DNA from 2 places in the Brenneria populi genome. Region 2 is predicted to be linked to the other one. Evidence: predicted binding sites of a transcription regulator. Region 2 holds the regulator's gene; the other holds the start of a gene.
The links. Region 2 encodes PhoB, which activates phosphate uptake and scavenging genes when phosphate is short. Its sites were predicted from a motif close to CTGTCATAAAACTGNCNNAT; they were not measured.
Positions count from the first base shown of each region.

Region 1: the regulator PhoB is predicted to act here: its motif matches at 6,228-6,247, upstream of pstS (phosphate ABC transporter substrate-binding protein PstS).

Region 1 covers NZ_JAYWTM010000017.1:154,593-169,180, reverse strand. The annotation lists gene atpG (F0F1 ATP synthase subunit gamma) at 1-370, shown strand, start outside; gene atpD (F0F1 ATP synthase subunit beta) at 403-1,785, shown strand; gene VSX58_RS16420 (F0F1 ATP synthase subunit epsilon) at 1,814-2,227, shown strand; gene glmU (bifunctional UDP-N-acetylglucosamine diphosphorylase/glucosamine-1-phosphate N-acetyltransferase GlmU) at 2,455-3,825, shown strand; gene glmS (glutamine--fructose-6-phosphate transaminase (isomerizing)) at 4,013-5,848, shown strand; gene pstS (phosphate ABC transporter substrate-binding protein PstS) at 6,358-7,398, shown strand; gene pstC (phosphate ABC transporter permease PstC) at 7,581-8,540, shown strand; gene pstA (phosphate ABC transporter permease PstA) at 8,540-9,427, shown strand; gene pstB (phosphate ABC transporter ATP-binding protein PstB) at 9,478-10,254, shown strand; gene phoU (phosphate signaling complex protein PhoU) at 10,269-11,000, shown strand; gene VSX58_RS16380 (ABC transporter substrate-binding protein) at 11,628-13,157, shown strand; gene VSX58_RS16375 (ABC transporter permease) at 13,224-14,141, shown strand; gene VSX58_RS16370 (ABC transporter permease) at 14,151-14,588, shown strand, end outside.
Region 2 covers NZ_JAYWTM010000004.1:496,062-510,649, forward strand. The annotation lists gene phoR (phosphate regulon sensor histidine kinase PhoR) at 1-443, opposite strand, end outside; gene phoB (phosphate response regulator transcription factor PhoB) at 471-1,160, opposite strand; gene sbcD (exonuclease subunit SbcD) at 1,470-2,696, shown strand; gene VSX58_RS07095 (AAA family ATPase) at 2,693-6,376, shown strand; gene rdgC (recombination-associated protein RdgC) at 6,498-7,409, shown strand; gene VSX58_RS07105 (methyl-accepting chemotaxis protein) at 7,478-9,268, opposite strand; gene ppnP (pyrimidine/purine nucleoside phosphorylase) at 9,567-9,851, opposite strand; gene aroL (shikimate kinase AroL) at 9,996-10,517, opposite strand; gene VSX58_RS07120 (type II asparaginase) at 10,748-11,797, opposite strand; partial or broken gene VSX58_RS22495 (hypothetical protein) at 11,991-12,056, opposite strand; partial or broken gene VSX58_RS22570 (mannitol dehydrogenase family protein) at 12,200-12,520, shown strand; gene VSX58_RS22575 (mannitol dehydrogenase family protein) at 12,566-12,958, shown strand; partial or broken gene VSX58_RS07130 (GntR family transcriptional regulator) at 12,909-13,063, opposite strand; gene VSX58_RS07135 (SpoIIE family protein phosphatase) at 13,384-14,588, shown strand, end outside.

The sequences.
Region 1 (14,588 bases), on a different contig from region 2:
GGACAAGCTGTATATCGTGACTAACAGGTTCGTCAACACGATGTCCCAGGAACCGCTGGTGGTTCAGCTGCTGCCGTTGCCGCCTGCGGATGACGGCGAGCTGAAGAAAAAATCCTGGGATTATCTGTATGAACCCGATCCTAAGTCGCTGCTGGATATCCTGCTGCGCCGCTATGTGGAGTCTCAGGTTTATCAGGGCGTCGTAGAAAACCTGGCCAGTGAGCAAGCCGCCCGCATGGTTGCGATGAAAGCCGCGACCGACAATGGCGGCAGCCTGATCAAAGAGCTGCAGTTGGTATACAACAAGGCTCGTCAGGCCAGCATCACCCAGGAACTCACTGAAATCGTCGGGGGCGCCTCCGCGGTTTAAACCAGGTTTACGAATTACGTAGAGGATTCAAGATGGCTACTGGAAAGATTATCCAGGTAATCGGCGCCGTGGTGGACGTCGAGTTCCCGCAAGATGCCGTACCGAAAGTGTACGATGCGCTTGAGGTAAAGAACGGTGCTGAAAAACTGGTGCTGGAAGTGCAGCAGCAGTTGGGCGGCGGCGTTGTTCGCTGTATCGCGATGGGGTCTTCCGACGGTCTGCGTCGCGGGTTGGATGTAACTAACCTGGAACACCCGATTGAAGTACCGGTTGGTAAGGCAACGCTGGGTCGCATCATGAACGTACTGGGCGATCCGGTTGATATGAAAGGCGATATCGGCGAAGAAGAGCGTTGGGCGATTCACCGCGCGGCGCCAAGCTATGAAGAGCTGTCCAACTCACAGGAACTGCTGGAAACCGGCATCAAGGTTATCGACCTGATGTGCCCATTTGCCAAAGGCGGTAAAGTCGGCCTGTTCGGCGGCGCCGGCGTGGGTAAAACCGTAAACATGATGGAGTTGATCCGTAACATCGCTATCGAACACTCCGGTTATTCCGTGTTTGCCGGCGTGGGCGAACGTACCCGTGAAGGTAACGACTTCTATCATGAAATGACCGAATCCAACGTACTGGATAAAGTATCGCTGGTGTACGGCCAGATGAACGAGCCGCCGGGCAACCGTCTGCGCGTGGCGCTGACCGGTCTGACCATGGCGGAAAAATTCCGTGAAGAAGGGCGTGACGTACTGCTGTTCGTCGATAACATTTATCGTTATACCCTGGCCGGTACCGAAGTTTCCGCGCTGTTGGGACGTATGCCTTCGGCGGTAGGTTATCAGCCGACGCTGGCGGAAGAGATGGGTGTGCTGCAAGAACGTATCACCTCCACCAAAACCGGCTCCATCACCTCCGTTCAGGCGGTTTACGTTCCTGCGGATGACTTGACCGACCCGTCGCCGGCCACCACCTTTGCCCACTTGGACGCAACCGTGGTACTGAGTCGTCAGATCGCTTCTCTGGGGATTTATCCTGCGGTTGACCCGCTGGATTCCACCAGCCGCCAGCTGGATCCGCTGGTTGTCGGTCAAGAGCATTACGACGTTGCCCGTGGTGTGCAGTCTGTTCTGCAGCGTTACCAGGAACTGAAAGATATCATTGCGATCCTGGGTATGGACGAGCTGTCTGAAGACGACAAGCTGGTGGTATCCCGCGCGCGTAAGATTCAGCGCTTCCTGTCGCAACCGTTCTTCGTGGCGGAAGTCTTTACCGGTTCTCCGGGTAAATATGTATCGCTGAAAGATACCATTCGCGGCTTTAAAGGTATCATGGACGGCGAATACGACCACCTGCCGGAGCAGGCGTTCTACATGGTTGGTTCCATTGAAGAAGCAATGGAAAAAGCCAAGAAACTGTAACGCCTTGTAGGAGGGTGATATGGCTGCTATGACTTACCATCTGGATGTCGTTAGTGCGGAACAGGAAATGTTCTCCGGTCTGGTGCAAAAAATCCAGGTAACGGGGAGCGAAGGCGAACTGGGTATTTATCCGGGACACGCGCCGCTGCTCACTGCCATTAAACCCGGAATGGTTCGTATTGTTAAACAGCACGGTGAAGAAGAGTATATCTACCTTTCTGGCGGCATCCTCGAGGTGCAGCCGAACATGGTTACCGTACTGTCGGATACCGCCATCCGTGGGCAGGACCTGGATGAAGCGCGCGCGTTGGAAGCGAAGCGCAAGGCTGAAGAGCATATTCGTAACTCGCATGGCGATGTGGATTACGCTCAGGCTTCCGCCGAGCTGTCGAAAGCCATCGCGAAACTGCGCGTTATCGAACTGACCAAAAAAGCGATGTAACAGATAAGCGTTTGATAAAAAGCCAGTCAGCTTACTTAATGCTGACTGGCTTTTTTTATGGTGGGCTACCCTGCCCGCCCGCCGCAAGCAACGAACGTTGAAAATCGCGCCCGGCGTTTTTTATGTCCGCATGTGGGTAAAAATAGGTAGTAATTCTGTGTTATAACAGGTTTACTTTTACCCATCTATTTTGATTGTCCGCCAATCAGTTTTTCGTCAGGATGCTTATGTCGAACAGCGCAATGAGTGTGGTCATCCTTGCCGCAGGTAAGGGAACCCGCATGTATTCCGATCTCCCCAAAGTTTTGCACCCGTTAGCGGGTAAACCGATGGTTCAGCATGTGATTGATGCGGCGATGGCCATCGGCGCGCGGCATGTTCATCTGGTTTATGGGCACGGGGGAGATTTATTGAAGCATACGCTGTCCGAACCGTCGCTGAACTGGGTGTTGCAGGCGGAACAATTGGGTACGGGACACGCCATGCAGCAGGCGGCGCCCTATTTCGCCGATGATGAAGATATTCTTATGCTGTACGGCGACGTGCCGTTAATCTCGCCGGCAACGCTGCAGCGTCTGTTGCAGGCTAAACCGCAGGGCGGCATCGGGCTGCTGACCGTGCGGTTGGACGATCCGTCTGGCTATGGGCGTATTGTGCGTCAGGATGGCGCGGTCGTCGGCATTGTCGAACATAAAGACGCCAGCGATGAGCAGCGTAAAATTAATGAAATCAATACCGGAATTCTGGTTGCCAACGGCAAGGATTTGAAACGCTGGTTAAGCCTATTGAGTAATGATAATGCGCAGGGCGAGTATTACATCACCGATATTATCGCGTTGGCCGCCGCGGAAGGGCGCAGCGTGGCTGCGGTACACCCGGCGCGCCTAAGCGAAGTTGAAGGGGTGAACAACCGCCTGCAGCTAGCGTCTCTGGAGCGTGTTTACCAGCGCGAACAGGCCGATAAATTATTGCTGGCGGGCGTTATGCTGCTCGATCCGTCGCGCTTTGATCTGCGTGGTGAATTACGCCACGGGCGGGATGTTACTATTGATGCCAACGTTGTGATGGAAGGCCGGGTTCAGCTCGGCGATCGGGTTAAAATCGGCGTGGGCTGCGTGATTAAAAACACGATTATTGGTGATGATTGTGAAATCAGCCCATACTCAGTGCTGGAAGACGCGGCGCTGGAAGCCAGCTGTACCGTCGGACCCTTTGCCCGTCTGCGTCCCGGTGCCGCGCTGGAAGATGGCGCGCACGTCGGCAACTTCGTCGAATTGAAAAAAACCCGTCTGGGCAAGGGGTCGAAAGCCGGCCATCTGAGCTATCTCGGCGATGCGGATATCGGCGCCGGAGTGAATATCGGCGCGGGAACCATTACCTGTAATTATGACGGCGCCAACAAGTATAAAACGATCATCGGCGATGACGTGTTTGTTGGGTCGGATACCCAACTGGTGGCGCCGGTTAAGGTGGCGGCAGGCGCCACTATCGCCGCGGGCACGACGGTAATGAAAGACATCAATGATGCGGAGCTGGTTTATAACCGCAAAGAGCAGAATCGCAAAGCCGGCTGGCAGCGGCCGGTGAAGAAGCGTTAATCGGGTTTTGGCCTTCGCCGTCTGCGGAGGCTGTTTTGCCCTGCGTTTTGACCAAAGGTCGCAAGCGTACGGCAAAACATAATAATCCCCACTCTCTACAAGGCTCGGGGAACCCGGAAAAACCGGAATAATCAGGTCAAAGACATCCCTGGTGACACAATATGTCACTTTTATAGGAATACAATCGATGTGTGGAATTGTAGGCGCGGTTGCGCAGCGTGATATCGCAGAAATCCTGTTGGAAGGCTTACGCCGTCTCGAATACCGAGGCTATGACTCAGCGGGTCTGGCCGTGGTGAATAGCGAGGGTCAGGTCGCCCGTTTGCGGCGTTTGGGAAAGGTTCAGATTCTGGCCCAGGCGGCCGAAGAACATGCGCTGAATGGCGGCACCGGGATTGCCCATACCCGTTGGGCAACGCACGGCGAACCTTCAGAGGCCAATGCGCATCCCCATGTTTCTGAAAACATTATCATCGTTCATAACGGTATTATCGAAAACCATGAGCCGCTGCGCGAGCTGATGATTGCGCGCGGCTATCGCTTTGTTTCGGAAACGGATACTGAAGTGGTCGCTCATCTGGTTCATTTCGAGCAGAAGCAGGGCGGTTCATTGGTTGACGTGGTTAAGCGCGTGATTCCGCAGCTGCGCGGCGCTTACGGCATGGTGGTATTGGATAGCCGCGACCCGAGCGTATTGGTCGCCGCGCGTTCAGGCAGTCCTTTGGTGATTGGGCGCGGCATGGGGGAAAACTTCATCGCGTCCGATCAGCTGGCTCTGCTGCCGGTTACCCGCCGCTTTATCTTCCTGGAAGAAGGCGATGTGGCTGAAATCACGCGCCGCGACGTACGTATATATGATAAAGCCGGTAACCTTGCCGAACGTGAAGAGGTTGAATCGAAAGTTAATTACGATGCCGGCGATAAAGGCGTTTATCGTCATTACATGCAAAAAGAGATCTACGAACAGCCGATGGCGATTAAGAACACCCTTGAGGGGCGTTTCAGCCATGGTGAGGTTAATCTCTCTGAATTAGGCCCGCAGGCGGATGAACTGCTGTCGAAAGTGCAGCATGTGCAAATCATTGCCTGCGGAACCTCGTACAATTCCGGCATGGTTTCGCGCTATTGGTTCGAAGCCTTGGCCGGGGTGCCCTGCGATGTGGAAATCGCCTCTGAGTTCCGCTACCGCAAACCGGCCGTTCGCCAGAATAGCCTGATGATTACGCTGTCGCAGTCGGGGGAAACCGCCGATACGCTGGCGGCGCTGCGTTTGTCCAAAGAGCTGGGATATCTGGGCTCGCTGGCTATCTGTAACGTGGCGGGCTCGTCGCTGGTTCGTGAGTCCGATCTGTCGCTGATGACTAAAGCTGGCGTTGAGATCGGCGTGGCTTCGACCAAAGCGTTTACCACCCAGTTGACCGTACTGCTGATGTTGGTGGCGCGTATCGGCCGTTTGCGCGGTATGGATGCCGAGATTGAGCAGGGTATAGTGCATAGCCTACAGGCATTGCCGGCGCGTATTGAGCAAATGCTGTCGCAGGATAAGCTCATTGAATCTCTGGCGGAAGGTTTCTCTGATAAGCATCATGCCCTGTTCCTGGGGCGCGGCGATCAGTATCCCATCGCCATGGAAGGGGCACTGAAGCTGAAAGAGATCTCTTATATCCATGCAGAGGCCTATGCCGCCGGTGAGCTGAAACACGGCCCGCTGGCATTGATTGACGCCGATATGCCGGTAGTTGTGGTGGCGCCGAACAATGAACTGCTGGAGAAACTGAAATCCAATATTGAAGAGGTTCGTGCCCGTGGCGGCGAGCTGTACGTCTTTGCGGATGAGGATGCCGGATTTACCAGCGGCGGCAGCGAAAATATGAAAATTATTCCGTTGCCGCATATTGAAGAGGTCATCGCGCCGATTTTCTACACGGTGCCGCTGCAACTGCTGGCTTACCACGTTGCGCTGATTAAAGGCACCGACGTCGATCAGCCGCGTAATCTGGCCAAGTCCGTGACGGTGGAATAAACCTCGTCGCTAAAAATCCGTCTTGTGGCGCGTGTTCCCATAAGACGGATTCCTGTTTCATCGGCAGATTGCTCTATGCCTTTCATACGGCAAGCGGCAGGCGCTGTGCAAAAGCGTGAACTATTGCGGGTATGCCTCTGTTTTTCTGACCGGCCGCTAGCGCTTTTTTTTGGCTTTTATTTTCTATCGGCGTGTTTTCACGCCGTTCATCTCTAGTCTTACGCTATGGAATCCGCGGGTTTTTTATATCCAGTAAAGATGAAATTTCATTTATCAAATTGATAATAAACTGTTTTTTTTATTTACCGAAATATCAGCCGCACTCTTTTATTGATAGGTGACGTTTTATCCTCCATCCCGCCGGCGGATTTTTCTCTGTTTGTCACATAACTGTAATATAACGTACATTTTACTGTCACTTAATTGTCCTATTTTTCCTCCTGCAAACTACACTCTGATTAATCACGACTCCGGGTCGACACTACTTTTGGTATCCCACAGGAGGGATTATGAAACTTATGCGTACCTCTATTGCCAGTATCGTTGCGGCAACGTTTTCTCTGACGGCGGTCTCTGCTTTTGCCGCTGCCAACCTCACTGGCGCCGGTGCGACATTTCCTGCGCCGGTCTATGCCAAATGGGCTGATTCCTATCAAAAAGAAACCGGTAATAAAGTTAACTATCAAGGTATTGGATCTTCCGGCGGCGTAAAACAGATTATCGCAAAGACCGTCGATTTCGGCGCGTCTGACGCGCCTCTGTCCGACGATAAGCTGGCGCAGGATGGTTTGTTCCAGTTCCCGACCGTTATCGGCGGGGTGGTTTTGGCCGTGAATATTCCCGGCATCAAATCCGGCGATCTGACGCTGGATGGCAAAACTCTGGGCGATATCTATCTGGGTAAAATCAAAAAATGGAACGACCCTGCCATCACTAAGCTGAACCCGAATGCCAAACTGCCGGATCAGGATATCGCCGTAGTGCGTCGTGCCGACGGTTCCGGTACTTCTTTCGTATTCACCAGCTATCTGGCGAAAGTGAATCCAGAGTGGAAGGAAAAAATCGGCTCCGGTTCTACGGTTAACTGGCCGACCGGTCTGGGCGGAAAAGGCAACGATGGGATTGCCGCATTCGTTCAGCGTCTTCCCGGCTCCATTGGCTACGTTGAGTATGCTTACGCCAAGCAGAATAACCTGGCTTACACCAAACTGCTTTCCGCTGACGGTAAAGTTGTTAGCCCGACCGGAGCTACGTTCAGTAATGCCGCCAAGGGCGCAGACTGGAGCAAATCTTTCGCCCAGGACCTGACCAACCAGAAAGGCGCGGATGCCTGGCCTATCACCTCTACGACGTTCATTCTGATACAAAAACAACAGCCTAAAGCTGAACAAGGCGCGGAAGTGCTGAAGTTCTTCGACTGGGCTTATAAGAAAGGCGGTTCTCAGGCTACAGCGCTGGATTACGCTATTCTGCCGGACGAAGTCGTTGAGCAGATTCGCGCCGCCTGGAAAACAAATGTGAAAGATAGCAGCGGCAAGGCATTGTATTAAAGATAATTAGAAAAAGAGTTGCGTAAGAATAAGTGTACTAAAATTGTACTACGTTCCTTGTGTTTGATAGCAAGGCCATTTCGCTGAGTGCAGCAAGGTATAACGGGGGAGGGGCGGTTTCCCTCCCTATCCTTGACTGCCACTTTTGTTATCAAGCATCGCTAAATTAAGAAGAGAGACGCATGGCTGAGTACAAGCCAACTATCAAAGCCCCCGGAAAGCATGGCGATATCATTTTTGGCGCGCTGGTAAAATTAGCCGCGCTGGTGACGCTCATGTTGTTAGGGGGCATCATTGTTTCCCTTATTGTGGCTTCCTGGCCCAGTATTGAGAAATTCGGTTTTTCTTTTCTCTGGACGAAAGACTGGGATGCGCCTGCCGAACAGTTTGGCGCACTGGTACCGATTTACGGCACCATTGTCACCTCTCTTATCGCGCTGATTATCGCCATACCAATCAGCTTTGGTATCGCGCTGTTTTTGACCGAACTGGCTCCGGGGTGGCTGAAGCGGCCTTTAGGCGTCGCTATTGAGCTTCTGGCCGCGATCCCCAGTATCGTTTACGGTATGTGGGGGCTGTTCGTTTTTGCTCCGCTATTCGCCAAATATTTTCAGCAGCCGGTCGGCAATGTGCTTTCCGGCATTCCGATTGTGGGATCGTTATTCTCCGGCCCGGCATTTGGCATCGGCATTCTGGCGGCGGGGGTGATTCTGGCGATCATGATCATTCCTTACATTGCGGCGGTGATGCGCGACGTCTTTGAACAAACGCCGGTGATGATGAAAGAGTCCGCCTATGGCATTGGCTGTACGACCTGGGAAGTCATCTGGCATATCGTTCTGCCCTTCACCAAAAACGGGGTAATCGGCGGCATTATGCTGGGGCTGGGGCGTGCGCTGGGTGAAACCATGGCGGTGACTTTTATTATCGGCAATACCTACCAGTTGGACAGCGCATCGCTGTATATGCCCGGTAACAGCATTACCTCGGCATTGGCGAATGAGTTTGCCGAGGCTGAATCAGGCCTGCATACCGCGGCGCTGATGGAACTGGGTCTGATCCTGTTTGTTATTACCTTTATTGTTCTGGCGTGCTCGAAGTTGATGATTATGCGTCTGGCAAAGAATGAGGGGGCGCGCTAATGTCGGCATTAAGTATGGAACAAGAAAAGTCGCTGCTGCGTTCACGGCAAAAAATGCAGGCCTGGCGGCGACAAAAAAATCGTATTGCCCTGTGCTTATCCATGATTACGATGGCGTTTGGCCTGTTCTGGCTGGTTTGGATCCTGTTTTCGACCATCAGCAAAGGGTTTGACGGGATGTCGCTGGCGTTATTCACCGAAATGACCCCGCCGCCCAATACTGAAGGGGGCGGTCTGGCGAACGCCATTGTCGGCAGCGGTCTGCTTATCCTGTGGGCGACCATTTTCGGCACGCCGCTTGGCATTATGGCCGGCATCTATCTGGCTGAATACGGCCGGAAGTCATGGATTGCCGAAGTTATCCGTTTTATTAACGATATCCTGCTATCCGCGCCGTCAATCGTGGTTGGACTGTTTGTCTATACCCTGGTGGTGGCCAAAATGGAGCATTTCTCTGGCTGGGCCGGGGTGATTGCGCTGGCGCTTTTGCAGGTGCCCATTGTTATCCGTACCACGGAAAATATGCTCAAGCTGGTGCCGGATAGTCTGCGTGAAGCGGCGTACGCGTTGGGGACGCCGAAGTGGAAGATGATTTCCGCCATCACGTTGAAAGCGTCCGTCTCCGGCATCATGACGGGAATTTTACTGGCGATAGCGCGTATTGCAGGGGAAACCGCGCCGTTACTGTTTACGTCTCTGTCCAATCAGTTCTGGAGTACGGATCTGATGCATCCGATTGCCAACCTGCCGGTCACCATATTTAAGTTTGCCATGAGTCCGTTTGTTGAATGGCAGCAGTTGGCCTGGGCGGGCGTATTGCTTATTACCTTATGCGTTCTGCTGCTGAATATCCTGGCGCGCGTTATTTTTTCTGCCAAGAAACACTAATAAATTTAAGATGTTGCTTTGCATCATCCGTGTAAAAGAGAGAAGTCTTGATGAGTATGGCTACTGAGACATCCACCAGTAAAATCCAGGTACGTAATCTGAATTTCTATTATGGGAAATTCCATGCGCTGAAAGACATCACGCTGGATATCGCCGCCAATAAGGTTACGGCTTTTATCGGCCCGTCGGGCTGTGGTAAATCGACCCTGCTGCGTACCTTAAATAAAATGTATCAACTTTACCCGGAGCAGCATGCCGAAGGAGGGATCCTGCTTGATGGCGATAACATCCTGAATGATAAACAGGATATCTCGCTGCTCAGGGCCAAGGTGGGCATGGTCTTCCAGAAGCCGACGCCGTTTCCTATGTCCATTTATGACAACATCGCCTTCGGCGTGCGGCTGTTTGAGAAGCTCTCGCGGGCGGAGATGGATGAGCGCGTGGAGTGGGCGTTAACTAAAGCCGCGCTGTGGCAAGAAACCAAAGACAAGCTGCACCAGAGCGGATACAGTTTGTCTGGCGGCCAGCAGCAGCGTCTGTGCATTGCGCGCGGTATCGCCATTCGTCCTGACGTGCTGCTGCTGGACGAGCCCTGCTCTGCCCTTGACCCGATCTCCACCGGCAGAATTGAAGAGCTGATTTCCGAGCTGAAGAATGATTACACCGTGGTTATTGTCACCCACAATATGCAGCAGGCTGCACGTTGCTCGGACTACACCGCGTTTATGTATCTGGGTGAACTGATCGAATTCAGCGATACCGACACGTTGTTTACTGCGCCACGGCAGAAACAGACTGAAGATTATATCACCGGCCGTTACGGTTGATTACGGGAAGCATCATGGATAATTTGAATCTGAACAAACACATCTCCGGGCAGTTTAATGCCGAGCTGGAAAACATCCGTACCCAGGTGCTAACCATGGGGGGGCTGGTGGAGCAGCAGCTGACCGACGCCATTACCGCGATGCACAATCAGGATGCTGAATTGGCGCAGCGCGTGGTGGAAGCGGACGCCAAGGTCAATATGATGGAAGTGACCATTGATGAAGCCTGCGTACGCATTATCGCCAAACGTCAGCCGACCGCCAGCGATTTGCGTCTGGTTATGGCGATCATCAAAACGATTTCCGAGCTGGAACGTATCGGCGACGTGGCGGACAAAATCTGCCGCACCGCGCTGGAGAAGTTCTCTCATCAGCATCAGCCGTTGCTGGTCAGCCTGGAGTCGTTGGGACGCCATACGGTGCAAATGCTGCATGATGTGCTGGATGCCTTTGCCCGTATGGATCTGGATGAGGCGGTGCGTATCTATCGCGAAGATAAAAAGGTGGATAAAGAGTATGAAGGCATCGTTCGTCAGTTGATGACTTACATGATGGAAGACTCGCGCACCATTCCAAGCGTACTGACGGCATTGTTTTGCGCCCGTTCCATTGAGCGTATCGGCGACCGCTGCCAGAATATCTGCGAGTTTATTTTCTATTTCGTCAAAGGGCAGGATTTCCGCCACCTCGGCGGCGACGCATTAGAAAAACTGCTGGTCGAAAAAGAGAATAAAAAAGAGGAATAACGTTACCTCTCTTCGTATTAAAAACGCCCTGCAATGCAGGGCGTTTTGCTTTTAAATAGTGCAAAAAAGCATGGATATGCACTATTGACGCGCTAACTATCTAAATGAAACGCTTATAGGTAAAAGGCGTAACTTAATTTATTTCCGCGTAGTATTCAAAAATTGCGTACGCCACGTCTACGATTTCTTATTTTTAGAAATCTCTTACCTAAAATCTATAAGGTTATAAATCTGCTGTTGGCTTCACTCTTGCAATGAATATCCCTGCCGTGTACCAGAAGCCCGTTTATTTAAATTATTCGGTGTTTCCCTGGCGCGCCTCTCTTTGGCAGTGACGGCAAGCAATGGCCCGACGGACCTGTTGTTTTGGTCGTTTGTCCTTGCTAATCGGCTGAAATTAAAAAGATATCCCGCCTCTTTTTACGGGATGCGGGCGGCAGGTCAAATTCGTTTCTGACGAATTTGTTATTCATCGCCGTATTGCGAGGTTTATGAATGAACCTCGTTTTAAAGAAGCAACGCTTTGCGTTGTTTGAAACGATAACTTTTTGTTATCCGGTATTCTGAATTTTATTGGGTATACATGGTGGCTATTTAATTTATTCATTAATGAGATGGAGAAATAGCATGGCTCGATCCCTGGCAAGATGGATACAACAATATGTTTTATCTGCATTACTGATTGGATATGCTTCCTATAGCTATGCGGGAAAACAGAATGATACTTTGGTTTATGCCTCGGACAATGAGGTAGAAAATATCAGCCCTTATCATAATAACATGCGGGAAGGCGTGATTATTTCCAACCTGGTATGGGACAGGCTGATCTACCGCGACCCCAAAACCGGCGAATATGAACCCCTGTTGGCGACATCATGGGAGTGGGATTCGCCGGAAATACTGATTTTGCATTTGCGTAAAGGCGTTAAGTTTCATAACGGCGATGATTTTAGCGCCGATGACGTGGTGTACACGTTCAATAATATTGCCGGCGCGCCGGATTCCGTTGTTCCGCAGAGCGTGGAATGGATTAAGGAAGCGGTAAAAGTCGATGACTACACGGTAAAACTGCTGCTGAAAAAACCTTTCCCGGCGGCGCTGGAATATTTGTCCGGCCCGACGCCGATCTTTCCGGCCAAATACTATCAACAGGTTAAGCTGGCCGGCTTCAGTAAAGCGCCGATTGGCACCGGTCCTTATAAAATCACCGGCGTGACCCCGGCGCAGGGCGTCACTATGGAGAGGAACCCCGATTACTTCAAAGACAGCCCGATCGGCCAGCCGAAAATCGGCAAGCTACAGTTTGTGGTTATCCGCGATCCGGAAACCCGTTTGGCGCAGCTGATGACCGGCCAGGTCGACTGGATCTGGCGCGTTCCCTCCGACCAGATGACCTCGCTGGAGGGGATGCCGAATATTGCGGTGAAGAGCGGCGAAACCATGCGTATCGGTTTTCTGGCGTTGAACGTCAATGCCGGCGGGCCGGGCGGCGAGCCGTTCAAAGACCTGCGGGTCCGTCAGGCGGTGAACCATGCCATCAATCGTAAGGGGATGGTCGATAATCTGGTGCGCGGCGGCAGCCAACCTGTCTATTCCGCCTGTTTCCATACTCAGGCGGCCTGTAATACCAGCAAAGTGATTAAGTATGAGTACGACCCGGAAAAAGCCAGGAAACTGCTGGCGGAAGCGGGCTACCCCAATGGCTTCGATACCGATATCTGGGCCTATCGCGAACGCGATTATGCCGAAGCGATCATCGGCGATTTGCGTAAAGTGGGGATTCGCGCGCGCCTGCATTATGTGCAGTATCCGGTGCTGGCCGCCGATCTGATTTCCGGTAAGGCGCCGATGGCGGTACGGACCTGGGGATCCTTTTCCATCAACGATTCGTCGGCTTTCGTTACGCCTTACTTCGGCGGCAAGGGCGACGATATTTGGAAAGATGCGCAGGTCACCAGCCTGTTGACCAAAGCGGATGAGACCATCGACACCAAACAGCGTAGCGCCATGTATGCGGATTTGCTGGGACGCATCTCTTCCCAGGCTTATCTGGCGCCGATGTTTTCCTATTCAACCAATTACGCCTTCACCTCCGATCTGAATTTCGACAGTTGGCCGGATGAATTGCCGCGCTTCGCCATGGCGAGTTGGAAGTAACAATCTGTCGGGGATCGGGCGCGATGGCGATCCCCGCGGACATCTGGTGAGAATGAGGAACCGCTCATGATTATCTATATCCTACATCGGCTTCTGGTCGCGCTGGCGGTGCTGTTTACCGTGGCGGTAGTCAGTTTCTCTCTCCTGCATCTTTCCGGTGATTTAGCCGCGGCTATCGCCGGGCCGGAGGCGACGGCCGAGGTGGTTGAACGTATCCGGGCGCAGTATGGATTGGATCAGCCGTTAACCACGCAGTTTATGCACTGGATGTGGTCGGCCCTGCATCTGGATTTCGGCCGCTCGTTCTATTTCGAAAACACGGTGATGGAGCTGGTGGGGCAGAGAATGCCCGTCACGCTGAAACTGGGGGCGGTTTCTCTATTGCTGGCGCTGCTGGTGGCCATTCCGCTCGGGGTGCTGGCGGCGGTATTTCGCGACACCTGGATCGACCGGTGCGCCACGTTCGTTTCGGTTATCGGCCAGGCGATGCCCAATTTCTGGTTCGCCCTGCTGCTGATTGTCATTTTTGCCGTGGGCCTGAAATGGCTGCCGGTGGCCGGGAACGGCAGTTGGCAGAACTTCGTCCTGCCGGCCGTCGCGCTGGGCTATTACGCCATGCCGTCACTGATGCGCCTGACGCGCTCCGGCATGCTGGATGTCTTGGGCGCCGATTATATCCGCACCGCGCGCGCCAAGGGGCTGAGCTCTTTCAAAGTGATCGTCAAACACGGTCTGCGTAACGCCATCATTCCGGTGGTGGCGCTGGCGACGGTTGAGCTGGGCTTTATGCTGGGGGGATCGGTGGTGATTGAGTCGATCTTTGCCTTGCAGGGATTGGGACAGTTGGCCTGGGATTCCATTTCCCGTAACGATTTTCCGGTAGTGCAGGCCATTGTGCTGATTATTTCGGTGTTCTATATCGGGCTGACATTCCTGGCGGATATTCTCAATGCGGCGCTCGATCCGCGTCTGCGCACCTCATAGGGAGCTTCCATGAAAACCTCTTCATCACTCTCTTCCCCGCTGGCCGTCAAGCCGGCGGCGGCTGAAGCGGCCTTGATTGCGGAACCGGCCCCCTGGCGGCTCTGGGTTCGCAGTATCCTCGGCCATCACAGCATGACGTTCGGACTGATTGTTCTGGCGATTATGGTACTGGCGGCGATCCTCGCGCCGTTAATCAGCCCGCACGATCCCTACGCGCAGGACGTGAGCCAGCGCCTGATACCGCCGGTATGGCATGAGAAAGGCAGCTGGGAGCACATTCTGGGAACGGACAAACTGGGGCGCGACTACCTGAGCCGGCTGCTGTTCGGCGCCAGGGTATCGTTAACCATCGGGCTGGTTTCGGTGCTGGTGGCCGGGTTTATCGGCATTACGCTGGGCGTGCTGGCGGGCTATTTCGGCGGCCGGGTGGACGCGGCGGTCAGCTAC
Region 2 (14,588 bases):
CGCAACAGGTTGAGGATATTCTGCCCGCTGTCTTCCGGCCAGCGTAAACTGAGCAGGTGCTGAGCCAGGCGGTTACACCAGAAAATGGCCCCCTCTTCGGTGGTGATCACCACCGCATCCGGCAGCGATTCGGCCCCGCTGCGAAAGCGCTTGATCAAGAGCGCCAACTCGCGACGCCGCCGACGGTTGCGCAGCTGCATCTGATACAGGCCGTAGAATAGGGGTTCCCAGCTCCAGCGGCCGGGCGGCGGAGTCATACTGCGATCGACCCACAGCCAGTAGGAAAGTTTAAGCTGATTATAAAAGTTCCAGCACAGTACGATCAGAACAGCAGCCAGTAGAAACCAGGGCAGATAGCCAAAGATCAGCCCCAGCAGGAGCGCAGGCAGACAAAAAAAAGCCAGCTCCAACGCCAGCCTCTTCCATGATAGACGTTCTAGCACGTTGATGTTTCTCCGGTACGACAACCTTCAATAGCGCGTTGAAAAACGGTATCCCGTTCCCCGCACGGTCTGCACCATTTTATCATGGCCGCTGGTCTCCAACGCCTTACGCAGTCTGCGGATATGGACATCAACGGTGCGGTCTTCAACATAAACGTTAGTGCCCCAAACGTGATTGAGCAACTGTTCGCGACTGTAAACCCGTTCAGGATGCGTCATAAAGAAGTGCAGCAGCTTAAACTCCGTTGGCCCCATATCCAGCGCGAGCTCTTCCGTCGTTACCCGATGAGAGGAGGGATCCAGACTCAATCCGCGCATTTCAATCACTTCTTCGACCGCCATGGGGGAGATGCGGCGCATCACCGCTTTGATGCGCGCCACCAGCTCTTTGGGCGAAAAAGGTTTGGTGATGTAATCATCCGCGCCCACCTCAAGCCCGCGCACCCGATCTTCCTCTTCACCGCGGGCGGTCAACATAACAACGGGGATATCGCGAGTCAGCGCTTCGCGCTTCATATGCTTGATAAATTGCAGGCCCGATCCGCCCGGCAGCATCCAGTCCAATAGCACCAGCTCCGGAAAAGGTTCTGACAGTTGTGTGACCGCGCTGTCATAATCTTCTGCTTCTACTGGCTGGTAACCATTCTGTTCCAGCACAAAACAGACCATTTCACGAATCGGTGCTTCATCTTCCACGACTAATATGCGTCTTGCCATTGTTAATCCTGTCGTTAATCATCGTCGCCATTATCATGCGCAAAGCATTATGCGTCAGTTTTATGACAGATTTATGAAAAAAACGCCGGGAGCGTTTTTCCGCGTCACGCAGTGACGCCCCGCAGGGCAAGCCCCAGGGATGGGGCGAGTAAAAAAACGCCGGGAGCGTTTTTCCACGTCACGTCGTAGTGCCCCGCCTTGCGGCATATCTTCGCGCCGCTTTCCAAAGCCGTTTTTTCACCAGGACAGGCCGGCATACGGCTGTTTATACTAAACGGCACCGCAATGACTTAGCGCTCAAGGAGTTCCATGCGTATTATTCACACCGCCGACTGGCATCTGGGGCAATATTTTTACACCAAAAGCCGCGCAGCCGAGCATCAAGCCTTCCTGCACTGGCTGATCGCCCAGGTCGAGCTGCGTCAGGTGGATGCAGCAATAGTAGCAGGAGATATCTTTGATAATGGCTCGCCGCCCAGCTATGCGCGGGAAATGTATTACCGCTTCGTTGTCGATCTGCAGCGAACAGGCTGCCGTCTGGTTATCCTGGCCGGCAACCATGATTCCGTCGCTACGCTGAACGAATCGCGGGATCTGCTGGCCTTTATGAATACCCAGGTTATCGCCGGCGCCGACGACGATCTCGAAAAACAGGTGCTTGTGCTGGAAAATCGTCAGGGACAGCCCGGCGCCCTACTGTGCGCGATCCCTTTTCTGCGGCCGCGCGATCTGACGACCAGTCAGGCCGGGCAGTCCGGCGATGAAAAGCAGCAAAAACTGCAGGACGCCATCACCGCGCATTACCAGCGGTGTTACCGGCTCGCCTGCCGGAAACGCGAGGAATTGGAGTTACCGCTGCCCATCATCGCCACCGGTCATCTCACCACCGTCGGCGCTACCGCCTCCGACTCGGTGCGCGACATTTATATCGGCACGCTGGATGCCTTCCCGGCGCAGGCATTCCCTCCGGCCGACTATATTGCGCTCGGGCATATCCACCGTCCGCAGCGCGTGACGAAAAGCGAGCATATCCGCTACAGCGGCTCCCCGATTCCGCTGAGCTTCGACGAGTTAGGCAGCGACAAATCCGTTTGTCTGGTCAGCTTTGAGCCGGACGCTCCGCCGGCGATAGAAACGCTGCCCATCCCGATAACGCAGCCGATGCGGCTTATCAAGGGCGATCTGGCCGATATAGAGCGCCAGCTTGCCGCCTTTCATGATTATCAGGGCGAGAAAACGGTGTGGCTGGATATTGAAATCACCACGCAGGAGTATCTCAACGATATGCAAAAACGCATTCAGGCGATAACCGACGGCCTCCCCGTCGAAGTGCTGCTATTACGCCGCGCCCGCGACCAGCGCGCGCAGACGCTGGTTCGGCAGGAGAAAGAGACGCTGAACGAGCTGACGGTGCAGGATGTGTTTGCCCGCCGGCTGGCGGCGGCCGAGGGGCTGGAAGAGAGCCGCCAACAGCGCGTGCGCGCGCTGTTCGATCGGGTTATTGACGAATTGGAACAGGGTGAGCGCGCCGAATGAAAATACTCAGCCTGCGATTAAAAAATCTCAACGCTCTGAAAGGCGAATGGAAAATCGACTTCACCCGCCCCCCTTTTTCCGGTAACGCTCTGTTCGCCATCACCGGCCCGACCGGCGCGGGGAAAACCACGCTGCTGGACGCCATTTGTCTGGCGCTGTACCACGAGACTCCGCGCTTAAAAAGCATTTCCGCCAGCCAGAACGAGTTGATGACCCGCAACGCCGCGGAGTGCCTTGCCGAAGTGGAGTTCGAGGTCAAAGGCGTCGGTTATCGCGCGTTCTGGAGCCAGCGCCGGGCCAGAAACGCCCCTGACGGCAATCTGCAAACCCCGAAAGCGGAACTCGCGCGTATCGATGACGGCAAGATACTCAGCGAAAAGCTCACGGAAAAGCTGAACATGACCGCCGAGATCACCGGGCTGGATTTCGGCCGATTCACCCGGTCGATGATGCTGTCGCAGGGGCAATTCGCCGCCTTTCTGAATGCGGATGCCAATGAGCGCGCCGAGCTGCTGGAAGAGCTGACCGGCACCGACATTTACGGCCTCATTTCCGAGCGCGTTTTCGAGCGGCACAAACAGGCGAAACTGGCGTTAGATACGCTACAGGCGCGCGCATCAGGCATTGAACTGTTGAATGACGAACAGCGCCAATTGCTGGAAACGCAGCTGTCATCATTAACGCAACAAGAGCGGACGCTTATTGCCGAGCGAGAGCAAGCGCTAACTTATCAGCGCTGGTTTGAGCAACAGGATAAGCATCGACAATCGCTCTCCGCCACTAAGGCCCAGCGCGACGCCGCGCACGCGGCCATCCGCGAGGCGCAGCCGCAGTTGGAACGGCTGGCGCAAAATGAGCCGGCGGAAAAACTCCGTCCCTTCCAGCAGAACCGGGAGCGCTATCGGCAGGAGTCCGACTCGCTGTCGCAGCGCATAGCCGAGCTGCAACGACAGCAAAAAACGCAGCTATCCGCCGTAACCGACTTACGCCGGCAGGAAGAGCTGGCCCTGCAGGAGCTGCGTCGGCATGCCGATTACCGCCAGCGGCAGGAGGCGCTGATACGCGAACGAATTATTCCGCTGGATCTCCAGATAGACAGCCTGCGGCAGCAGGGCAACAAACAGCGGCAGGAGTTGGAACAGGCGCAAAAACGCCGTCAGGATGAGCAGCGCAAACTGGCGCAGGCCGCAGAGCAGCACCAGCTAACCCAGCAACGCATCGAACAGCTTGATCTCTATTGCCGGCGGCACCCGCATCATCAACACTGGGGAGAAAACCTTTCCCTGTGGCGCACGCAGTTTCAGCGCCAGCGGCAGCTTGAACAAGAGCAGGAGATTCTGCGGGAAAAACAGGCGAACTCTGCGCAGCAGTCGGAGCAGCTCCATCAGCAGGCGCTTCAATTAGCCGCTCAGCATGCCGAACAGCAACGCGAAGCCGATCGCATTCAGCGGCAGTTCGCCCAGCATCAGCAAACGCGGCAACGGCAGGAGCAGCAGCAGCCAATCGCCGACCTGCATCTGCAGCTCAGCCAGTCTATTTCGCTGCGTCCCGACCGTCAGCAGTTAGCCACCCTTAGCGCATTATTCCAGCGGCTGATCGACAACCGCCGCCAGTTGGAGGCCCAGTTGGCGCAGACACAGACGCAGAGCGCGCAGTTGGAGGCAATGCGCAAACAACAAAGCCTGACGTATGAACAGCGTCACCAGCATTTGACCGATCTGGATAAACAGCACCAGTTGGAAAAGCGCATCGTTCAGTTGGAACAGGAGAGAGAGCGGCTCCAGCCGGGCGAAGCGTGCCCGCTATGCGGCTCGACCCACCACCCGGCCGTCGAGCGCTATCAGGCCATACGGCCATCGGAGACCGAACAACGCCTGCTGCAGCTACGCCAGGAGGTCAGCGCATTGGAAAGCGCGCTGGCGCGCACCGAAGCGCAATATGTTTCTTGCCGCCAGCAGCGCCAACAGCAGCAGCAAACCCTGACAAACACGGGCGAAGAGTATCAACGGCTGCTGCGGCAGTGGCAGGATGTCAGTGAGCGCTTACAAGGGGGGGTCACGCCCGAACAATCCGCCGAGATAGCCGCGTGGCTGGCGCAGAGCGAAGCGCGCGAGCAGCGCATGCAACAGCAAATTTCGCTTCATGAGCAAATACAGCGGCAGTGGCAGGAAAGTAAGGACTCGCTGACCAATGCGAAGGAGCTGCTGCAACAGACGGCGCAGCGAATAGCGCTGAATACCCAGCAGCAAAACACGCTGAAAACCGCGCAGGACGAACTGGCGCACGCCCTGCAACAGACGTTGGCGCAGCAGACGCAGTATCGGCAGGCGCTGGAGCAGGCACTGAGCGATTTCGGCCTGGGCGTGCCGCCTCTCGCCGAGCAATCCGCCTGGCTGACGCGGCGCGCCGAAGAGTGGCAGAAGTGGAAAGAGATTGAACAGGAGCGCCAACAGCTATCGAACCGGCTGACGGCTTCGGCGGCCGAACGCCGGCATCTCACGACATCTCTGCAGGAAACGGAGCAACATCTGTTGACGTTGCAACAGCAATATGAAGCGCAGACGCAGGCGCTGGAAACGGCCCGGCAGCAGCGGCGACAGCTTTTTGGCGACCAGCAGACCGCGGATGTCGACAGCCAACTTCGTCTGCGCAGCCAGCAGTATGAGCAGGCCGGCCAGCAGGCGCAGGAGCAGCGCCAGCAGGCGGAAACCGCGCTGAGCCGCATCGCCGGCGAATTAACCAGCGTTCAGCGGCAGCAAGCCCGCGCCAAGGATTTATTCCAGCAGGCGGCGCAAGACTTCACCCAGGCTTTGCGAAACAGCATCTTTGCCGATGAGGACGCATTTCAGCGCGCCCTGCTTGATGAACAGGAGAGAAACGCGCTGCGCGACCGGCAAGAGACGCTGCGCCAGCGGCTGCAGCAAACCGACGCGCTTTATCAGCAGGCGGAGCAGCTAGCGGACTCGCACCGGCGGCAGCGTCCGGAAAAACTGGCGGCCGACGCCGCCCTGCCCTCGATACAACGCGCGCTGATCGAATGTGACGAGGCGTTGAAAACCAATCTTCAACAGCAGGGGGAAATCAATCAACAATTAGCCACCGACCGGCGCTACCGTCGGAATCAGCAGGAACTGCTGAGCGAAATCGCGCAAAGCCGGCAGAACTATGACGACTGGAGCTGTCTGAACGAACTGATCGGTTCGCAAAAGGGCGATAAATTCCGTAAATTCGCCCAGGGTCTGACGCTCGACCATCTGGTCTATCTGGCCAACCTGCAGCTTGCCCGCCTGCACGGCCGCTATCTCCTGCAACGCCAGATCGACGACGAACTCAAGCTCCAGATTGTGGATACCTGGCAGGCCGACGCCATCCGGGACACCCGCACGCTGTCGGGCGGGGAAAGTTTTCTGGTCAGCCTGGCGCTGGCGCTGGCGCTTTCCGACCTGGTGAGCAATAAAACCAGCATTGATTCCCTGTTTCTGGACGAAGGTTTCGGCACGCTGGACGCCGAAACCCTGGACGCCGCGCTGGACGCCCTGGATAACCTCAACGCCTCCGGCAAGACCATCGGCGTCATCAGTCACGTCGAAGCCATGAAGGAGCGGATTCCGGTGCAGATTAAGGTGGAAAAAATTAATGGCTTGGGTATCAGTCGTTTAGCGCCGGATTTCGCGGTGTAGTTTACATTCTGAAAAATGAATACGCGTATTTTATCCGACACACGCGGGCTGAATTCGCTATGATGCCCGCTTCATCAATGAACCTGCGTGTAGACCTGCACGCCCAGTCAGAGATAACACCATGCTGTGGTTTAAAAATTTAATGATTTACCGCTTAAGCCGGGAAAGCGCCTTCTCCGCCGACGAGATGGAAAAACAGTTAAGCGCGTTTGCCTTTACGCCATGCGGCAGTCAGGACATGATGAAGACGGGTTGGGTGTCGCCGATGGGCTCCCACAGCGATGCGCTGACGCATGCCGTCAACGGCCAGATCGTCATCTGCGCGCGCAAGGAGGAGAAGATTCTGCCCTCCCCGGTCATTAAGCAAACGCTGCAGGCCAAAATCGAGCGGCTGGAAGCGGAACAACACCGCAAGCTGAAAAAAACCGAAAAAGACGCCCTGAAAGACGAAGTGCTGCATAGCCTGCTGCCGCGCGCCTTCAGCCGCTTCAGCCAAGTCTGGCTGTGGATCGATAGCGTCAACGGCCTGATTATGGTCGATGCCGCCAGCGCCAAAAAAGCGGAAGACACGCTGGCGCTATTGCGTAAAACGCTGGGGTCTTTGCCGGTGGTGCCGCTGACCATGGAAAACCCGATAGAGCTGACGATGACCGAATGGGTGCGCGCCGGCGAGCCGCCGGCGGGCTTCGCCCTACAGGATGAAGCGGAACTGAAAGCGATTCTGGAAGATGGCGGCGTTATCCGCTGTAAGAAACAGGATCTGGTATGCGACGAAATCGCCGTCCATATCGAAGCCGGCAAGCTGGTCACCAAACTGGCGCTGGACTGGCAGGAGCGGGTTCAGCTGGTGCTGGCGGACGACGGTTCGCTGAAGCGCCTGAAGTTTTCCGATACCCTGCGCGAACAGAACGACGATATCGATCGGGATGATTTCGCTCAGCGTTTCGACGCCGATTTTATTCTGATGACCAGCGAGCTGGCCGCGCTAATCAGCAATCTGGTCGAAGCGCTGGGCGGAGAGGCGCAGCGCTAGCCTCGCCATAAAATGCTTCGATCTAAAAACGACGCCCGCCGTTTACACCGCCGCGGCGGACGTCGCGATTACACTTTGAAATGTCCGATCGTCGCCGTCAAATCATCGGCCTGAGACTGCAACGCAGAAGAGGCCGCCGCTGACTCCTGAACCAACGCCGCATTCTGCTGCACCATCGAATCCAGCTGCGCGACCGCTTGGTTGATTTCGTGAATGCCGCGCATCTGTTCATCGGCCGCCTGGGTGATTTCAGACATTACCGTCGTCACCGTCGATACCCCGCCGACGATTTCATTCATGGTGGCGCTGGCCTGGCGCACCTGCGTCGAACCGGACGCAACGCTGGCAACGGTCGATTCAATCAGCGCCTTAATCTCTTTCGCCGCCTGCGCGCTGCGCTGCGCCAGATTACGCACCTCCCCGGCGACCACGGCGAAGCCGCGCCCCTGCTCGCCGGCCCGCGCCGCCTCTACGGCGGCGTTCAGCGCCAGGATGTTGGTCTGGAAGGCAATGCCGTCAATCACGCCGATAATATCGCCAATTTTGCCGGATGCGGCCACAATATCTTCCATGGTGACAATCACATCAGACACCACTTTTCCGCCGACGCCGGCCTCTTGCGCCAGCGTCAGAGCCTTTTCATTTACCTGCCGGGCAGACCCGGCGGACTGCGTGACGGCCGCGGAGATCTGTTCCAACGCCGCGGCCGTTTGCTGGATACTCGACGCCGCGGACTCGGTGCGCGACGACAGATCGTTATTCCCAGCCGAAATCTCATCCGCCGCCGTCTGCAGCGAACGGCTGATATCGCGGATCTGAATCATCACCTGGCCGAGCTTATCGATAAAGGTATTAAACGAACGTGCGATCTGCGCCACCTCATCATGCCCGTCATCGGGCAGGCGCTGCGTCAGATCGTTGTTGCCGTGGCTGATATCGTCCATCGCATCGCGGATCATCAGCAGGCGCTTCAGCGTTGAGGCGATCATCACGCCAACGATCAGCGTGCCTAACAGCGCGATCGCCACCAGCGTGCCAATCGACGTCGCCAGCAGAGAACGCATGCCCGCCGTCGCTTCTGTTTTATCAAGCGCCACCAGCATGAACCAATCCGTTCCTTTAATCGGCTTCGCAAGCACCTGTTTGGTCGCGCCGTTGAAGACCACGTCAACGGGCGATGCCGACGTCAGAAGTTCGTTCAGCTTAATCTCGGGCGCAATCTCGCTGATATTTTTCAGCGTCAGTTGCTCATCCTGATGGGCGATGATCGCGCCATGGCGATCGATAAGTACGCCAAAGCTGGCCGGAGTCGGTTTGATCGACCTTACGTTTTCGATAACGCTGCGCATGGCGACATCGCCGCCCACCACGCCCTGCGCCCTGTTCTCCTCCAGGACCGGCGCGACAAAAGAGACCACCAGCGTATTGGTGATCATATCCACATAGGGCGCGGTCACCAGCGGGCCGCCGTTGCGCAGCGCCTGTTGATACCAGGGCCGGGCGGTGGGATCGTAATCGTCCGGAATGCCGCCGCGATCGGAAAACAGCGCGCGTTTATCCTCATATCCCATGTAAACGTTGAGAAAACCGCCGGAGGCGGCAATCTGCTTAAACAGCGGGACGGGAGCCGGCTCAATCAATACCCGATCGTGCAGCGCGGAGATCATCAACATCTTGGAGGCGACCCAGTCGCCGATCGCCTGGCTGTGGCTATTGGTCACCGCGTTCAGCGTGTTATCGATGGACTCCTCGTTGGCATTATTCGCCACGGTGTAATTAAGAAAGGTGTTAACTGCGAGCGAAAGTACGACAATGGTGGTGCAAGCTGCCAAAATGCGGGCTCGTGTCGTTTTTAGCATAGGGGCTTCTTAATATAGAGGGAAGATATGAATCATAACGGCACAATAAAATAAAACTTGAGGCGACTCACAGATCGGCGAATTGATTTATTCCCGTCATACTTCAGGCTGCGGGCGCGCTGGCTTTCCCGCGGCCGAATTATTTAGGGGGATATCAGGTCAATTAACAATTGTGGAAAGAGAGATTATCGCGTACTGAAAACCGAAAATGAGGGGATAAAAGGCTGCTTCGTCTTAATCACGAAAAACAGCCCATTAATTTTAAATAGCATCAGCAGGCTAAATCCGCCTCCGCCGACTACAGGTATTTACATAAATAAGACGTGGTTTCCGCCACTTCTAAATTGAATTCGCTTTGCCCCGGAACGGAAAACGATTCGCCCGGCGTGAATAGCCGCCAGTCGGCCTCGCCCGGCAATAAGACCTTTAGGGCGCCGCTGATGACCGTCATCTCTTCAGGCTGCCCGGTGCCGAACGTATATTCCCCGGCCTCCATCACGCCGACACTGGCACGGCCAATGCTATCGCTTTCAAAACCAATAGATTTTACTTTCCCGGCAAAATACTCATTAACATTCAGCATGGCTGCGCACCTATCATCGAAAAAATCCAAGAAAATTCATCATAAAAGGAGAACGGCGCCGCTGTCACCCTCTATTCAGCGATAAGCGCATCTATTCGATGAAAAACCTGTAATCGACGCGCGCCGTATCCGCGCAACGGGGCGCTAGGCGGCCGATAAGCGCAGAATCCGCATCACATTCGCGACGACGGTATGCGGCTCCTGCGTCGCATCAATGATGTGATGAGCCACGCTCTGGTAAAGCGCTTCGCGGGAAGCCAGCACATCGGCCATCTCTTCCGCGATAGGTCGGCCGGTCAGCGTTGGGCGCTGATGCGCCAGCGGGCTGCTTTCCAGACGCAGAGCCAGCAGCTCAGCGGGGACCCGAAGATAAATCACCGCACCTTTGTCGTGCATAAATCGCCGGTTCGACTCCGCCAGCACCATGCCGCCTCCGGTGGCGATCACGCGACGGCGCGTCGTCACATCCAGCAATGCCCGACTTTCCCGCCGGCGGAAGCCGGGCCACCCTTCCTGCGCCACGACTTCGGCAACCGTCATCTTGCTGTTCTGCTGCATAAAAACATCGGTATCGACAAAGTCGTACCCTAACGCCTGCGCCAGTTTTTTTCCTATCGTGGTTTTACCGCAACCTCTGGCTCCAACCATAAAAATGGGTTGTGTCATCTAATGATGTATCCTTATTTTCATCAAGCCCGTACTGAAAAACCTAATTCCGTTATCGGGTGGCCGATGGTTATACCCAATATATTTCAGGGTGAAGGCTATCGCCGCATGGCCGGATCATACCGAGAAAACCCGACAAGATAAAAGCCGCCGATAAAAACAGAAAGCCCCGCAATAAATAACGGGGCCATCGTCTTTTATCCGCGGCGATTTTCTATCTGAAACGCGTATCAGTAGGTATGGAAATATTCCTGAATCACCGCCGGATTCGAGGTTTTGGTCAGCGCCAGCATCAATAAGATACGTGATTTAGCCGGGTTCAGCGAATCGGAAACCAGGCCGGGCTGAGCGGCATCCGGCGGCACAATGCCGCTGCCGGTACGGCTGGAGCGAACCACTACGACGCCTTTGCTTTCGGCTTTGCGAATGCCGGCATCGCTGCGTTTGGACACGCTGCCCGCCCCCATGCCGGCATAAACAATCCCCTTCACGCCGTGAGCGATAGCCGCGTCATACATATATTCCGGATCGTCCTGATAGCCGTAAATAATATCCACCGCCGGCAATTTTTCCAGCCCGGAAACATCGAATACGGAACGCGTGGTGTGAACCTTATCCAGACGGTTCTGGAAATAGACTTTATCGCCGATGATTACGCCCAGATAGCCCTCCTCCGGCGCTTTAAAGGTATCCAGCGTCGAAGCGTTGGTTTTGGTAATGAAACGGGCGGAGCCGATACGGTCGTTCAGCACCACCATGACGCCGCGGCCGCGCGCATTTTTATCCGCCGCCACTTTAACCGCGCCGTACAGATTCATCGGGCCATCCGCGCTGATAGAGGTCGCCGGACGCATCGCCGCGGCAAAAACCACCGGCTTGTCGCTTTTCACCGTCAGGTTCAGAAAGTAAGGGGATTCATCCAGCGTATCCGTGCCGTGCGTGATGACAATGCCGTCCACATCGCTGCGCGCCAGCAGCTCATTGACCCTTTTGCTCAATTTCAGCAAAACATCGCTGGTCATATTCTCACTGCCGATATTGGCGACTTGCTCGCCGGTAATATTGGCGAGCGTTTTCAACTCCGGCACGGCATGAATCAGCGTATCCACGCCCAACGCGCCGGCTTTATAACCGGTGGTTTGCGTATTTGCCGCCGCGGACCCCGCAATCGTTCCGCCGGTAGCCAAAATCACCACGTTAGGCAAATTTTCCGCCGCCGTCGCCAGGGTGGAAAAACAAACAAAAATCACCAAAAACAGAGAGTTAAATATCCTTTTCATAACCAGTACCAACCCATATGATTAAAACGGCGGGCCTGAGAGCGCGTTGCCTGCCCCTGAACGCCGCCGGGTGAGTGATATACCATCGTCCGTCGGCAGCATAAGCCGACATGGACGCTTATCATGCCCCAGCGCCGATTGGCTGTATAGACCCGTCATACTTCAAGCGATATATGCGTTGGTTTTATGGCGTTGCTTGCCGGATATCATCAAGTGATACCGGATCTTTCGGGCCGTACCAACGCCAGGTTTGTTCCATACAGGGTTACCTTCTCGCTATTTATAGATAAATACGCCAAAACGCGTCTTTTCCACCCAAGCACGCGTTTTGGTCTGACAAATTTACGTTCACCATCCGTAGACAAACCGCTTATGGCAAGGGAAAGAGACGCTGAGACCCGTATGAAAACGCCTATCGCTGGAAAAAACACACCGCATGCGCCGCAGGACAATATCGCCAACGTCGCGTTACCTGACGAAGTTCAACCGCCTCGCTACGATCGCAAGGCGCTGAAAAGCCGTATCGTACATATAGGGTTCGGCGCTTTTCATCGCGCCCATCAGGCGCTGTTGACCGACCGCGTGCTCAATCGGCAGGGGGAAGACTGGGGCATTTGCGGGATTAGCCTGTTCGGCAATGAGAACCTGTTTAACAGCCTCAGACAGCAGGCTCATCGCTATAGCGTATTGGAAAAAAGGGCCGACGCCAATCAGTTGCTCGTCCGTTACCAAAACCCGTCGCTGAAACACCGCAGCTAGCAGATCGCCATGGACGGCACGCAGAAACTGCCGCAGAGGATGCTGGACTCTATTCGTCGCTGGCACATCGACCGCCGCAGCGACTATCGCTGTCTGCTGCTGGGCGTGGCCGGCTGGATGCGTTACGTCGGCGGCATAGACGACGCCGGGCGAGCCATTGATGTGCGCGATCCCATGGCTGAACAACTGCAGCGGATCGTAAGCGCGACGGAGGACGACTCCCCCCGAGTGCTGGCGCTGACCGCCGTATTCGGCGACGCGCTGCCGCAAAATGAAACCTTCGTCAACCGGCTGATTCAGGCTTACGCTTCGCTTCAGCGCCTCGGCGCCAAAGCCGCGGTCGCCGCGCTGAAACGCCGGAACCCTTGCGCACCTCAATCAGCTTTTCCAGTTCAAGCATGATCAGCGCTTCGCGCACTACGCTGCGGCTGACGCCGTAAGCGTCGGCGATTTCCCATCCAGAATTTCCGCGCGGATGTTCCCGCCTATGTGCTGATATAACCGCATATCCCCCCATCCCTTTATCCATTCGACCGCCACAGCCGGCAATTGGCAGGACCAATAACGCAATAAGTCGCCAACACGAAACCCGGAAACGTTTTCTACCTGAAACGCTTATGTTTATATCGGTTTTTACGCCGTTTCGTTCCGGTTATGGCTTGATTCCGCCGCGGATACAGGACAAGGGCGCGGAGGGCCAAAAGATCGGCCGACGGCCTAATCCCGGATAACGGCGCGACGCCGCCCGCGCGAGCCGTTGTCATTATTCGTTCATAAATATCGGCTATTTTTTACCGTTAAGGACGATCAGCATTAAAACAAGGCCCATGACTTCTCTGACTGTTTCACGCGAACAACAATATCTTTGGGGGCTGACCACGGCGCTGGATCTCTGCATTCCGGTTCCCGTCGTTTCTCCCGATACCGATAACGCCACCGTGTTACAGCTTTTCAGTAAAAATAAGGAGCTTGTCAGCCTGCCGGTGGTGGAGCACGGCCGTCCCTTCGGGCTCATCAGCCGCCATATCTTCATGTCTCAGATGTCTCGCCCCTTTTATCATGAGCTCTACGATAAAAAGAGCTGTATCGCCTTTATGGATAAAAACCCGCTGATCGTCGACGCCTCTTCTTCGCTGAACGACGTAGCGGAACAAACGGTGATCGCCGGGGATAAATCGCTGACCGACGGCTTTATCATTACGGAAAATGAGCAGTATATCGGTATCGGGCTCGGCATCGATCTGATCAAGGCCGTTTCCGACACCCACTCGCAGCAGCATCAGCAAATCATGCAAAGCATCGAATACGCCAGAGTGATTCAGGAAGCGATGCTGACAACCTCACGACGTTCGATGTCCGGCTCACTGACCGACTGGTGCCTGGTATGGGAACCAAGAGACTGCGTCGGCGGAGACTTTTATTACTTTAAAACCTATCCCAACGGTTGGCTCGCCGTCGTCGCGGACTGTACCGGGCATGGCGTTCCCGGCGCGTTTATGACGCTGATCCTCACCTCGGCGCTGGAGCAGGCGTTAACCCTGCATGGGCCGGAAATGCCTGACCGATTGCTGCAGAGCGTCAACCGCCATATCAAGAATACTCTCGGCCAGCGCAGCGAGAGGCTGCATCAGTCCTCCTCGAATGACGGCTGCGACGCCATTCTGGTTTTTTGCGATACCACCAATAACACGATCGTTTGGGCCAGCGCCCGTATGTCCGCCTTTGTGCTGAAACAGCAAACGGGCCAGTTGGAGAGCCTCGCCGCCGACCGTATGGGCGTCGGCTATACCGATACGCCTTACGACTACAGCTGGCCTTGTCATCAGCTGACGCTGGACGGCGACGATCTCTTTTTTACCACCACCGACGGTCTGACCGACCAAATCGGCGGCGAACGACAGACAATGTTCGGCAAACGCCGGCTCCAGGCGCTGCTGCTGCGTCATCAGGAGCAACCCATGCAAGCCTTTGCCGAGCAGCTGTTGCAAGCGCATATGGACTATCAGGGTAATCAGGTAAGACGGGATGACCT